3 regions of the Priestia sp. SB1 genome follow, and region 1 is predicted to be linked to each of the others. Evidence: riboswitches for the same ligand, from Rfam matches in the RefSeq annotation. Region 1 holds a riboswitch; each other region holds the start of a gene.
What was found. Region 1 has a riboswitch for cobalamin ahead of WKH56_RS05160 (ribonucleoside-diphosphate reductase subunit alpha). Riboswitches for the same ligand answer to the same signal wherever they lie in the genome.
Positions count from the first base shown of each region.

Region 2: it holds a riboswitch for cobalamin, as region 1 does, so the genes downstream of both, metE (5-methyltetrahydropteroyltriglutamate--homocysteine S-methyltransferase) here and WKH56_RS05160 (ribonucleoside-diphosphate reductase subunit alpha) in region 1, are expected to answer to the same signal.
Region 3: it holds a riboswitch for cobalamin, as region 1 does, so the genes downstream of both, WKH56_RS28685 (ABC transporter substrate-binding protein) here and WKH56_RS05160 (ribonucleoside-diphosphate reductase subunit alpha) in region 1, are expected to answer to the same signal.

Region 1 covers NZ_JBBJSS010000001.1:998,077-1,002,538, forward strand. The annotation lists gene WKH56_RS05160 (ribonucleoside-diphosphate reductase subunit alpha) at 1-1,826, opposite strand, end outside; cobalamin riboswitch at 1,960-2,145, opposite strand; gene menC (o-succinylbenzoate synthase) at 2,424-3,527, opposite strand; gene WKH56_RS05170 (o-succinylbenzoate--CoA ligase) at 3,531-4,462, opposite strand, start outside.
Region 2 covers NZ_JBBJSS010000006.1:396,509-400,970, forward strand. The annotation lists gene WKH56_RS23970 (acetate uptake transporter) at 7-624, opposite strand; gene metE (5-methyltetrahydropteroyltriglutamate--homocysteine S-methyltransferase) at 767-3,061, opposite strand; cobalamin riboswitch at 3,212-3,400, opposite strand; SAM riboswitch class I at 3,480-3,590, opposite strand; gene WKH56_RS23980 (hypothetical protein) at 3,671-3,922, opposite strand; gene WKH56_RS23985 (hypothetical protein) at 4,181-4,351, opposite strand.
Region 3 covers NZ_JBBJSS010000009.1:177,959-182,420, forward strand. The annotation lists gene WKH56_RS28665 (BrxA/BrxB family bacilliredoxin) at 1-343, shown strand, start outside; gene WKH56_RS28670 (class I SAM-dependent methyltransferase) at 472-1,257, shown strand; gene WKH56_RS28675 (YpjP family protein) at 1,638-2,240, shown strand; gene WKH56_RS28680 (thioredoxin family protein) at 2,429-2,743, shown strand; cobalamin riboswitch at 2,834-2,966, shown strand; gene WKH56_RS28685 (ABC transporter substrate-binding protein) at 3,226-4,185, shown strand; gene WKH56_RS28690 (adenosylcobinamide amidohydrolase) at 4,274-4,462, shown strand, end outside.

The sequences.
Region 1 (4,462 bases):
CTACGCAGTTCACTCCACGCTTCGCTCGTGTATTCACGTGTTTCAAAATAAGCGCCTGACTCAAAATCTGAGCCTTTAAATAATGGATATGCGCCTTTTTCTTTAGCTAAGTTCATGCTTGCCTGCACGGTTAAGTAAGAAATTTGTTCATACAATTCATCGCAATATGCTACCGCTTCATCTGTCTCCCATGCTATTTTCTTTAAGGCAAGCAAATGGTTCCAGCCAAATGTGCCAAGCCCTACTGCGCGGTACTTTTGATTCGTTAGCTTTGCTTGAAGTACCGGCAAATCATTTAACTCAATAACATTATCAAGCATGCGTACTTGAATTGGAATTAAACGTTCAAGTACATCTTCAGTTACGGCTCTCGCTAAGTTAATAGAAGAAAGATTACATACAACAAAATCGCCCGGATTCTTTGTAATAATAATTTTTCCGTCTTCCGTAATTTCCTCTGTTACGACCGTTGTACTTTGGTTTTGTGTGATTTCTGTACATAAGTTACTGCAGTAAATCATGCCCGCGTGTCGGTTTTGATTAGCTCGGTTAACCGTATCACGATAGAACATATAAGGAGTTCCCGTTTCAAGCTGCGAAAGCATAATGCGCTTGAAGATCTCAATAGCAGGCACTGTTTCTCTTGAAAGCTGTTCATTGTTTACACACTCAGCGTAACGAGTGCGGAACGAACCGCTGCCTTCTTCTTCATCATAAAAATCTTCTAACGAGTAGCCCATCAGCGTACGAACTTCGTGAGGATCGAATAAGTGCCAGTCTTCACGTGCTTCTACTTTTTCCATAAACAAATCTGGCAAACATACGCCAGTGAATAAATCATGCGTGCGCTGGCGTTCATCACCATTGTTCAAACGCGCGTCTAAGAATGAAAAAATGTCTTTATGCCAAACGTCTAAATACACGGCAATAGCTCCTTGTCGTTGACCTAGCTGATCGACACTTACAGCCGTATTATTTAGCTGTTTCATCCATGGAATTGTTCCTGATGATACGCCTTTAAAACCTTTTATATCACTTCCTCGGCTTCTAATATGACCGAGGTAGACACCAATTCCGCCTCCATTTTTACTAAGCGTGGCCAAATCTGTATTGCTATCATAAATACCGCGTAAGCTGTCATCAATCGTATCAATAAAGCAGCTAGATAGCTGTCCGTAGCTCTTTCCTGCGTTTGAGAGTGTTGGTGTGGCAACCGTCATATATAGACTAGAAAGCGCCCAGTACGCTTCTTTTACTAATGCTGTTCGATTTTCTTTCTTTTCTTGAGACATCAGCGTCATAGCAATGATAAGAAAACGTTCTTGCGGTAATTCGTATACACGCTTATCATGTGATGTCGCTAAATAGCGATCTGCTAATGTCAGCAATCCAATGTATGTAAATAAACGATCGCGTTCAGGAATAATGACTGAAGCAATTTCATTAATTTCTTCTTCTGTATATGTTTTTAATAGCTGTTTATTATAAATGCCGATTTTTGTTAGTTCTTGAATAAGCTGATAAAACGAACCGTACTTCTCTTTTTTATCATAACCTCGGTTGTCCGCTGCTTTTCGATATAGTTCGTTTAAGTAGACGTCTGCCGCCACGTACGTCCAATCTGGTTCTTCCATTGAAATACGCTCTAGGGCTGCCAAAATTAGTACGTTTGCAACCTTTTCGTCCGTCATATTTTCCTTTACTGTAACAGTTTGAATAACCTTTTCCTCATACAAAGAAAAATCAAGCTGCGTAAATTCTTTTTTTAAACGTTCAATATATGCAGTTAATTCATGTAGAATTGTAGGCTTTAATGTATTCACCATAAATATGGCTCCTCTCTTCACTTCAAAATAAAAAATCGCTCACCGTACCTCGGTGAGCGAATAGAACGAAGATAGAAGAAGACACTAAGTCTTTTCTCAATCCTCGCTCTACCCTCTCACCTCCCGAAGAAGATAAAACGACATAAAAAAGGCAGGTCTCCTGACTTATGCTTCTTTTTACTTTAAGGCCTTCCCATGATGTTTACTCACAGTGGATCTCCTTATTTCATCAGCATTCACAGTTGCGGGGACAGCTTTGGATTTTCACCAAATTCCCTTTTAAGTCTTTTTATCAGACACCTTTTTCACTGGAAAACACAAAATATAGTATTTTATTATTGTTTAACAAACAACATATTGTGTTATGTTATAAACACATTATATAGGACAACTTAGAAAACTATCAACCTATTTTCAAAAATAATTTTGTTTTTTACGATAAAATCCTTCGACTTTTTTCATCAAACTACTCCATCATAACATGTTTTGACACGCTTGATGGAACAATGTGCTCTTTTTAAAAAATTTGTCCTATTTTTCTACTAAACATTGCCAACATCAATAAAAAAACCGTTTTTCATAAAAAACGGTTTTTAATTATTTGTATTCTTTTTCAAATGCTGTGATTGTTTTGATAAACTTTTTATCAATATCGTATCCGATCCCCGGTTTTTCCTTCACCTTTATTACTCCGGCTTCTACCTCTACTTCGGGCTTAATAATATCTTTTTCCCAATAGCGAGACGACGCAGAAATGTCACCTGGTATCGTGAAAGAAGGCAGTGTGGCAAGGGCGATGTTATGAGCTCGTGAAATCCCGGCTTCTAACATTCCGCCAACCCAAAGCCTTACACCGTGTAGGGCGCATAAATCATGAATTTTTTTTGCTACAGACATTCCGCCAACTCGACCGATTTTCACATTGATAATCTTGCAGCTTTTTTGTTCGATTGCATGACGTGCATCTTCATAGCTCACAATACTTTCATCTAAGCAAATCGGCGTCTTCATTTGCTTTTGTAATAATCGATGATCAAGGATATCATCCGAACTTAACGGCTGTTCGATCATCATTAAATTCAATTCATCTAGTTTTTTCAATGAATCACTATCGCTTAACGTATAGGCTGAATTGGCATCAGCCATAAGAGGAATGCTTGGAAATTCATCTCGAATTTGTTTCAGTAGCTCATAGTCAGCGCCTGGCTTAATTTTCACTTTAAAGCGCTTATAACCATCTTTCATATAAGTCTTTATTTGTTCTTTCATGATGGAAATATCATTTAAGCCAACTACCACTCCAGCTTCTACAGCAGGCCTTACTCCGCCAATTACTTCGGCTAAGGGCTTATTTTGGCGCTTTGCATACAAATCCCATACAGCACAGTCCAAAGCTGCTTTAGCCATGTTGTTGCGCTTTAGAGGTTTGAATAACTTTTGAACATCCTCTGGTTTTTGAAGCTGCTGGTGAAGAAGAGAAGGAATTAAAAAATCGTCTAACATATGAAAACATGTCCGAATCGTTTCTTCCGTATACCAAGGAGATGAAAAAGCAACGACTTCTCCCCATCCTGTAAATCCTTTTTCATCTTCTACTTCAAGCAAAATCAATTCTCGATCCTGGACCGTACCATAGCTTGTTGAAAAAGGAGAAAGAAGCTTCATGTCAATTTTATAAAGATGTACTTTTTTGATAATCATCGATTAAATTCCTTTCTGTATGAACGATGATAGCTTCCGGCGTATGATTTTATTAGAGGCCGTTCGCGGTAGCTCCTCTACTCGAACGAAATACTTTGGAAGTTTGTACTTTGCTAAAAATTGTTGAATGTGTAAAGATAACTCTTCATCTGAAACGTCTTCGTTTATAACAATGCATGCTGCAGGAACTTGTCCCCATTTTCCATCGGCTACTCCCGTTACACCGGCCTCTTTAACAGCCGGATGCTTCAACAAAACATTTTCAATTTCAGCTGGATATACATTTTCTCCACCTGAAATAATAAGGTCCGAACGTCTGTCTAATACATATAGAAAGCCTTCTTCATCCACTTTCCCGATATCTCCTGTATAGAACCAGCCTTGTTGAAGGGCTTTTTTAGTAGCTTCAGGTTTATTTAAATATCCTTTTGTAACATTTGGACCTTTAACAATGATTTCTCCTGCTTCACGTGTTTCATTTCCATTCTCATCTACAATTTTCATTGCACACGGAAATAATGGTTTACCTGCTGATCCCAGTTTTCGCAAACTATCTTCAGGTGAAAGCGTAACGAACTGTGAAGATGTTTCTGTCATTCCATACGTTTGATAAACAGGAATTTCTTTATTCACACAAGCCTCTAAAATAGTAAGCGGTGCGGGTCCTCCTCCTAAAAGCATACAGCGAAATGTATTTGGATATTTACGTTCAGCTAATTCATCCAGCATATTCGATAGCATGGAAGTGACAACCGAAATAATTGTTACTCCTTTGTTTTCAATGGCTTCATTCACCGCTCTTGCTTCAAATCGTTCTTCTAAAATGATTTTCATTCCGTAAAAGACGCTCCGCATTAAAATGGATAATCCGCTAATATGAAACAAAGGAACCGCTATAAGCCAGCAGTCTTTTTCATTTAATCCTAAATTAAGCG
Region 2 (4,462 bases), on a different contig from region 1:
TCTTGATTATTTAATAAATGCACCAAATGGCTTGCCCACCGGAAGCACAACTCGACCGTAGTGAGTATTTAATACAGCCGCTGCAGATCCATAGAATGAAAACAGAGCAATTAATAGCTCTGACACTGCTGCTAGTAAGTGCGTGTATTCATATGCCACACCAAATGTACTTAGCGATAATCCAATAAATAAGGAATCAATTAATACAAAAATAATAAATAATACTTTATGAGTGCCCATTGCTCCAATCGTCATAAAAACGCTGAAAATTAAGTAGCCGACAAAAGCAAATGCTAGCTGCTTCGGATCCGCTTCTTTTGCGAGCGCTTCTCCAAATGCGCCAAGCTGAATAAGCCATGTCATCGCTACACCTAGCCAAAATAAACCGAAGGCACCAAAAGCAGTTGCGCCGAAGGTATTATTATGTTTGAAATCTTGCATAGACGCAATTAGCTGCCCTATTCCGCCTAAAAAAATTGCCCATGGCAATACCAATGAAACACCATCGGTTACCCCAAGCTTTTGAAACGATGCAACAAGTGTCACCATGGCAAGTCCGAATAGGCCTAGCGCTGATGGATCCGCTGTTACAATTTTAACGTGCTGCGTGCTGTTGTTACTCATGTTGTACCTCCCTGATTTTAAAAACACCTTTAAAAAGATACAAAAATCTACGGGAAGTGTCAATGGATATTTTTGGCCTTTAAAAAACCCATAAGACCAAGCAGTGTAGCGTTTACACTGCTTGGTCTTGACTTTCTTGTTATTAAGCGTTTTGTAATAAATTTTTTCTTGTTTGTTTTGCAGACTCAACCATCACTTTTAAAGCTTCCACCGTCTCGCTGATTCCTCTTGTTTTAAGACCGCAGTCGGGATTAATCCAAAACAATGCAGGATCAAGCACTTTTAGAGCGCGGTCAATGTTTCGTGTCAGCTCTTCAAGCTTCGGTACGCGCGGGCTGTGGATATCATATACGCCAAGTCCAATTCCCTGGTTATACGTATGTTTTTCAAACGCATAAATTAATTCACCGTGGCTTTTGGACGTTTCAATGGAAATCACGTCGGCATCAAGCGCTTTGATCGCATCAATAATCTCTTCGAATTCCGAATAGCACATATGCGTGTGAATTTGCGTCTCGTTTTGCACCGATACCGTGGCTAATTTGAACGCATACACCGCGGCGCTCAAGTAGCTTTCCCAGTTTTCTCGTTTTAACGGCAGTCCTTCACGCAGCGCCGGTTCATCTACTTGAATCATTGAAATGCCCTGACTTTCAAGTGCTTCCACTTCTTTTCTAAGAGCAAGCGCAATTTGATTTGCCACGTCGTAGCGCGGGATATCATCACGCACAAATGACCAGTTTAAAATCGTAATCGGCCCCGTCAGCATTCCTTTAACAGGCTTATTGGTTAGAGACCGTGCGTAGACCGTTTCTTTGATCGTCATCGCCTGCTCGTACGAGACATCTCCGTAAATAAGCGGCGGCTTGACGCAGCGAGAACCGTATGATTGCACCCAGCCAAACTTCGTAAACTGAAAGCCTCCTAATTTTTCACCGAAGTATTCAACCATGTCCGTACGCTCAAACTCTCCGTGCACAAGGACATCTAAGCCGATGTCTTCTTGAATTTCAATCCATTTTTTGATTTCAGCGTTAATGTACGCTTCATACGCTTTGTCGCTCAATTCTCCTTTACGCCACTTTAGACGCTCTTTTCTCACTTCTTTTGTTTGCGGAAAGCTTCCAATTGTTGTCGTTGGAAGAAGCGGCAGTTGAAACGCTTCTTGTTGAACGCGTTGACGTACGTCAAACGGCGCTTGGCGCTCTGCTTTATAGCTGTCCAGCTGCTTCAGCTCTTTTTGCACGTCTTGGTGATTTCGAAAAGATGATCCATTTAATGCTTGAATCGCCTGTTTGTTTACACTTATTTCTTTTTCAATTGCTTCTTTTCCTTGCTGCACCGCTTTTGTTAAAAGCGTGATTTCCTTTAGCTTTTCATCTGCAAAAGACAGCGCGTTTTTTAGAATTGGCTCAATGGTTTTTTCGCTTTTCACCGTGACAGGAACATGTAATAAACTTGATGAAGGCTGCAGAATCAAACGGTCTTTTGATACAGCTTCTTCAATTTCACTGATTGTTAAAAGCTGTTCGTCCAAGTTTTCACGCCAAATGTTTCGTCCGTCAATCACTCCTGCTGCCAGCACTTTATCAGTTGGAAAACCATATTTATTAAGCGCCGTGAGATTTTCGCCTCGGTCATGTACAAAATCCAATCCAATTCCGTGAACAGGAAGAGCAACTACTTCTTTATAGTAATCTACGCTGTCAAAATACGTCTGCAAAATGACTTTTACATTCGGTGCCGCTTTTTTCAAAGCTTCATAGACTTCTTTATAGAGCGCCAGGTCTTCTTTTGATAGCGTTGTAGCTAAAACCGGCTCATCTATTTGTACCCACTCTACTCCTTCTGCCTGAAGCTCAGCTAAAATAGTCGCATACAGAGGAACAAATTGTTCAACTACTTTTTTAAACTCACTTTTTTTATATCCTTTTGACAGCTTCACAAATGTTACTGGACCTAAAATAACGGGTTTGCCTTTGATATTCAGCTTTTGTTTTGCTTCTTTGTAAAATTGAAGCGGGCGATTTTCTACAAGTGCCGGCGTACATTCCTCAAGCTCGGGTACGATGTAGTGATAATTTGTGTTAAACCATTTTGTCATCGTAGAAGCTACCGCACCTTTTGTTCCTCGCGCGATGTCAAAATACGTTTCAAGCGATACCGGGCCTCCGTTATATTCAAAGCGCTTTGGCACCAAACCAAACATAGCGGCTGTATCTAACACGTGATCGTATAAGCTAAAATCGCCGACTGGAATTAATTCAATTCCTGCGTCACGCTGTTTTTTCAGATGTCCTAGACGAAGAGCTTCAATTTCCTGAAGAAAGATATCTTTCTCTAGCTTTCCTGCCCAAAACTGCTCAAGCGCTTTTTTCCATTCTCGTTTTTCACCAATTCTTGGATAACCTACATTTGAACTTTTTACACTGCTCATTTTTTCCACTCCCTGTATATTTTTTTATCGCTAAACTAAAAAATCTCCCTTTTCGAAATGAAAAGAGAGATGATACGCATACTTAACTAAAGTTGAGATAGCCTGTTTTTCTCAACACGTATTCCTCACTCCTCTCTATATCCCGTAGAGCTTAAGTGCATACAACAGGCAGGTCTCCTGACTTAGGTTCATCGCTTCCTATCCCTTCCCATTTCAACATGAAACAGTGGTTAATAAGTTGCTCCCCATTACAGTGGCGGGACCGCGCCGGCTTTTCACCGGTCTTCCCTTTTAAGCTGCGTACATTCGTTACACAGCACCTGATGCATTTCTATGAAATTGTTCATTCAAAACACCTTTACATAAAATAAAAAGCCTCTCTATTATGAATAGAGAGGCATAGTATCTATGAAATCCTCTCTTATTTTTCAAAGCTGTACGCTTTGCAGGATGTAGCACCTTTTTAACAAGATTGTTAAATGGTTGCCGGGCTTCACAGGGCCAGTCCCTCCGCCTCTCTCAATAAGAGTTTTAATTGTTTATAATATTTTGAATGTAAAGTCATCTTAACACCTTACATTTATGTTGTCAAAAGAAATTTCAAAAAAATTAGTTTTCAGGAGGCGTTGACGCTAATTTTTGCCTTAATAATTTGTAATCATCTTTTCGATGTGTTTCGATCAAGTCTTTTGCTCCTTGATGATACCCTGAAGAATAAATGTACTCTACCGCCGTTTCGATAAGCATTCTCTTTTCTTCCGCACATTCTCGGTCCATTAGGGGGAACAGTCTACCTAAAAGGTCATTTAAATCTTCCTTAATAAAACGATTGAGTCCTTCTTGCATCTTTTCGTTTGCCATGATAGCTCCTCCATTTGCTGTGTATGTTCTAAGTTTCTATAAACAGGCATTTCACTGTGAATGTTAAGATAAAGTTAAGTCATTAAACAGTATATCAAGTGAATGTTTTTCTTCAATTACATATGTAATACAAATATATGACAAATATAGAGAATATATCATCATTCACTATCTATTATAACGCTTGGCTTAGCCTTCTGCTACAAGGTTTCGTACGGTTTTCCAAAAGAGGTTGAGACATAACGAAGTGAATCCAATCTAAAGGCAAATGGGATTCATGAGCTGAATCGCTTGTGACACCGCAGTTGATTTCCGTATAAGACTTCGCTTTCCGCGGGCGGTCGCTGAGCCTCCTCGTCGCATAAGCTCCTGTGGGGTCTCACCTGTTCCGCTTTTCCCGCAGGAGTCTTCGTCTTGTCCTCCAATCACCTACTAGAAAGACCTATACACATGAAATCTACGTTTACCCTAATAAAAAAATGAACCACTAATCAAGATGCTTGATTAGTGGTTCATTTTTCATTTCGCCTAAAACCCTTT
Region 3 (4,462 bases), on a different contig from region 1:
AGCCGTAGTTGATTTTATGGAAAACGTAGAAGGAACAACTTTTGTTGTCGTTAATTCAGTTTGTGGATGCGCTGCTGGTTTAGCACGTCCTGCAGCAACGCAAGCGTACTTACAGTCTGAGCAAAAACCAGATCAAGTGGTAACTGTTTTTGCCGGTCAAGATAAGGAAGCAACAGCTAAAATGCGTGAATATTTTGGGGACATTGAGCCTTCATCACCGTCTATGGCACTTTTAAAAGGAAAAGAAGTTGTTCATTTTATTCCTCGACATGAAATTGAAGGTCAGCCGTTAGAAGTTATTTTTGAAAACATTTTAAATGGCTTTAAGCAGCACTGTTCATAAAATGTCCTGCTTTTGTCACATCTAGTATATAGATTTTTAAAGAAAAATCGCATATACTTTATAAGAAAAAGGATGTCTATCGGCATCCTTTTTCTTTATGTAAATAGCCAAACAGTGTAGGGGGAGTTATGAAAGTGATTGTTACGACTGCTGGTCGAACAAATGAACAGATGATTGTAAAAGCCAAACAAGTAGCCGCTGATTTAAGTATACCTTTTGTAACAAGAGAGAAGAAATCTGTTGCAGATCTTCAAAATCTTGAAGCGGCAGACGTGCTGGTTGTCGGTAAAAATAGAGTAGAGTTGCACGTCCAAAATGAAGAGGAACCTATTTTTTTTCATCCAAACTCCGCTATGTTTAGAGTGAAGAGATGGCTGCGGGGAGAACGTGATCCGTTTATTGAAGCTGCTGGTTTAGAAAAAGGAATGAGCATGCTTGACTGTACACTTGGTCTTGCATCGGATAGTATGATGGCGAGCGTAGCGGTAGGGAAAAGTGGGAAAGTTGTCGGACTAGAAGGCAACCGCTATGTAGCTTATTTAGTCAAACAAGGACTTTTAAATTGGGAAAGTGACGTACGAGAGTTGAATGATGCAATGAAGCGTATAAACGTGGTTCATCAAAATTTTGAATCGTTTTTGGCGTGTTGTGAAGATAATTCTTTTGATGTTGTCTACTTTGATCCGATGTTTCAAGAACAAATTGAGGAATCGAATGGAATTAATGGTATTAAAGCAATAGCACTGTATACCACGCTGACGCCAATGGCTATACAAGAAGCAAAAAGAGTAGCCAAACAAAAGGTCGTGCTAAAAGATCATTGGAAAAGCAGTCGTTTTAAAGAGCATGGATTTACTGTGCAAAAACGAAAAACATCAAAATTTCATTACGGGACAATTTATATACAAAAATAACCAAAAAAGTAAAATTAATTACGCTCATTGAAAAGACTTCCAAAACCTTTTAGGAATTAAAAAGTTTTGGAAGTTTTTTTTATGAATTTCATCTAAAGTTCATAAAAGTATGATATATTTTTGAACATAAAAATACTTTTGTGTTTAAGCATCCAGCAAAAAAGGAATATCTTGTATAGGTTTCCGCTCGGTGTGACAACCTCAAACAGAAGAAGGAAGGTGGTAACTGAAAAGTCGTCAAATGCCCGTAGACAGCATAAATGAATAAGCAAATATAGGTAAAAAATTAATAAGTATGTTACAATACCTAGTGAGTTATGATAATGAATTTTACAATATGAAAAGACCATATGGGAAAAGATGAGAAAGGAAAGATACGAATGCCTAGATGGATAAAAAGAATGCTAATTGTATTTATTACAGTATTTACATTTGGGCTTGTCACTCCACCAGAATATTTATACGTTGATGATGCAAAAGCGGACAAGCAACATAAAGCAGGGTATGTAAGAGAAACAACTCCTGTCACAGCTGTTATAGAAGATATTCATTTGCCATATGAAGAACCAAAATATGAAGACGTTTCATCATTTGTTACGTATGCAATGGAATCAGCTGAAAAACAGTCAGTGGAAAAATTCGGAACAAAAATTGGTCCTGTCATTGAAGATGAATTTCGTCAAGCAGTGTTACCTAAAATTGAAGAAGTGCTGACCGACATTGGCACTGAACGTGAACAGTCAATTCAGAATCTCGAGATAAGCGAGCACCCTGCTGCTGGCTACGGTGAAAAGATTTTCCATGTATATGACCGGGAAACCGGTCAGGACTTAATACGGTTTCATGTACGGCGTGAAAATCCTCCAAAAGATGGATACTGGTTTAATTTTCACTATCATGCGGCCGCAGATAATTTTCAAAAGCATTATGATTTAGGGAAAATTTATTGGAACCGAAACATGCCGCCTAAGTGGTTCAGCTGATAATAGACACAACATTCTACAATTTCGAAATGTTAGCTTTTTTAAGCTAGCATTTTTTTACGTCTAAAACCGTTATGGTCTAAATAAGCTGAAACATTAGCACAACGATAAAAAAATCGTTTATAATGAAGTCAGACTTCTTACTATAGAGTTGTAGGAAGGAACGAATAGACGCTGGAGGTAACACAATGAAACAATTTACGGAAGAAAAACAATTTCGCGAACAAATTAAGAATGAAACACTAAGCGTTGGGATTTTTACGACAACGTGGTGTCCTGATTGCAAACGTTTGGATATGTTTATTGATGAAATCGTTGACGAAAATACAGATAAAGCATGGTTTAAAATTGACAAGGATGAGTTTGAAGAACTTTCTGCTGAAAACAATGTAATGGGTATTCCCTCTCTTCTTGTATATAAAAACGGTGAAAAAATTGCGCACCTGCACAGTGCAAATGCTAAAACGCCTGAAGCGGTCCGTGAATTTTTAGCAACTCTTTAATTCCCTAAGCTGCGAGAGCATTCTCGCAGCTTTTTTTGTGAGAATGGCTATTTCCATTTTTCGATGAGTGGGGTATACTAGGACAAGTGAATAATCGTAAAGCAATAAGGTCTCAATTTAAAGATTGAGTGAAAAGGGAAGTCTGGTGAAAAACCAGCGCGGTCCCGCCACTGTAAGCGCTTTGTGCGTAAGTCAGGAGACCTGCCTTATTGTTAGCTGTGAAACCTTCGAGGAAGGGTGAAGCAGGGTAATGAACATACATATCAAGTATAGTGAACGGATTCTTTTCCTGCTTATCTTGACGTTACCTGCTTTGCTTTCAATTGAAAGTAAAGCTTTTTTATTTTGAAGCTGCTGCCGAGCAGTATACATAGTCAAAGCGGAAAAAACGGGATAGCGCTGCTTTTTGCATGATCATTTGCTTTTTCTTTAACGTGGAGGTTTCGTATTCACAATGAACAATATATAGGGGGAGTATTTAGATGAAAAAATGGCTTTCGTATTCCATTATTGCGCTGTTAGTCATCGTACTTGCTGCATGCGGTGCAGGCAGCCAAAGCAACAGTGATAAAAAAACGAAGCAAGATACAGAACAAACGTCACAAGCTGCATTTCCAGTGAAGGTAAAAGACGCGCGTGATAAAGAAATTACGTTGAAAAAACAGCCTAAGAAAATTGTTTCATTAATGCCAAGTAATACGGAGATTGTATATGCCCTTGGCCTTGAGAAAGAATTAGTCGGTGTCACAAGCAACGATGATTATCCTAAAAGCGTAAAGAAAAAAGCGCAGGTGGGAGATATGAACGTTAATGCAGAAAAAGTTATTGCTTTAAATCCTGATTTAGTGCTGGCACACGCTTCAAGTATGGGCGTTTCAGATGAAGTATTTAAACAAATTGAAAGTGCGGGTATTCCGGTATTTGTTGTAAAAGATTCAACAACGTTTGATACGGTTTATGATTCTATTACGCAAATTGGTAAATTAACGGGTAAAACAAAAGAAGCTAATCAAACAATTAAAGACATGAAAGAAAAAGTAGCTTCAATTGAGAAAAAAGCAAAAACGATTTCAAAAGAAGATCGTAAAAAAGTATGGATAGAGGTATCGGGAGCTCCTGAGATTTATACAACAGGAAAAGGTACGTTCATGAACGAAATGCTTACTATGATCGGTGCTGATAACGTAGCGGCTAGTGAAAAGGGTTGGGTTAAGTTTTCTGAAGAGCAAGTTGTTAAGTTAAACCCTGACGTTATTATCGCAACGTATGATGCAGACAAAAATGAGATTATGAAGCGTCCCGCTTGGAGCAGCATGACTGCTGTAAAAGAGGGGAACATCGAAAAGGTTGATCAAAACAAAATCAACCGCTTAGGACCTCGTATTGTAGATGGCTTAGAGGACTTAGCAAAAGCAGTATACCCTGAGGTGTACAATAAATAAAAAGAGGGACCATATTCCAGTTCGAATTGAAAAGGGGATTGGTCCCTTTTCACATCTTAAAATTGAAGAACGGCCTGAGCTTTTAATCATGAAAACCGAGACTTCTTATAAAACATACAGCTCAGGCGTTTTAGGAACAGGCATCATGGAAACGGACACCTTTTACAATCGATTTGTTCATAAAGACTATTATTCAGATACTCCTTCTTTAGAGTATGAGCAATATTTGATGAAAGAAAATGTGCGCCATGAGCAAATCGTAGGGTTGATGACAGCG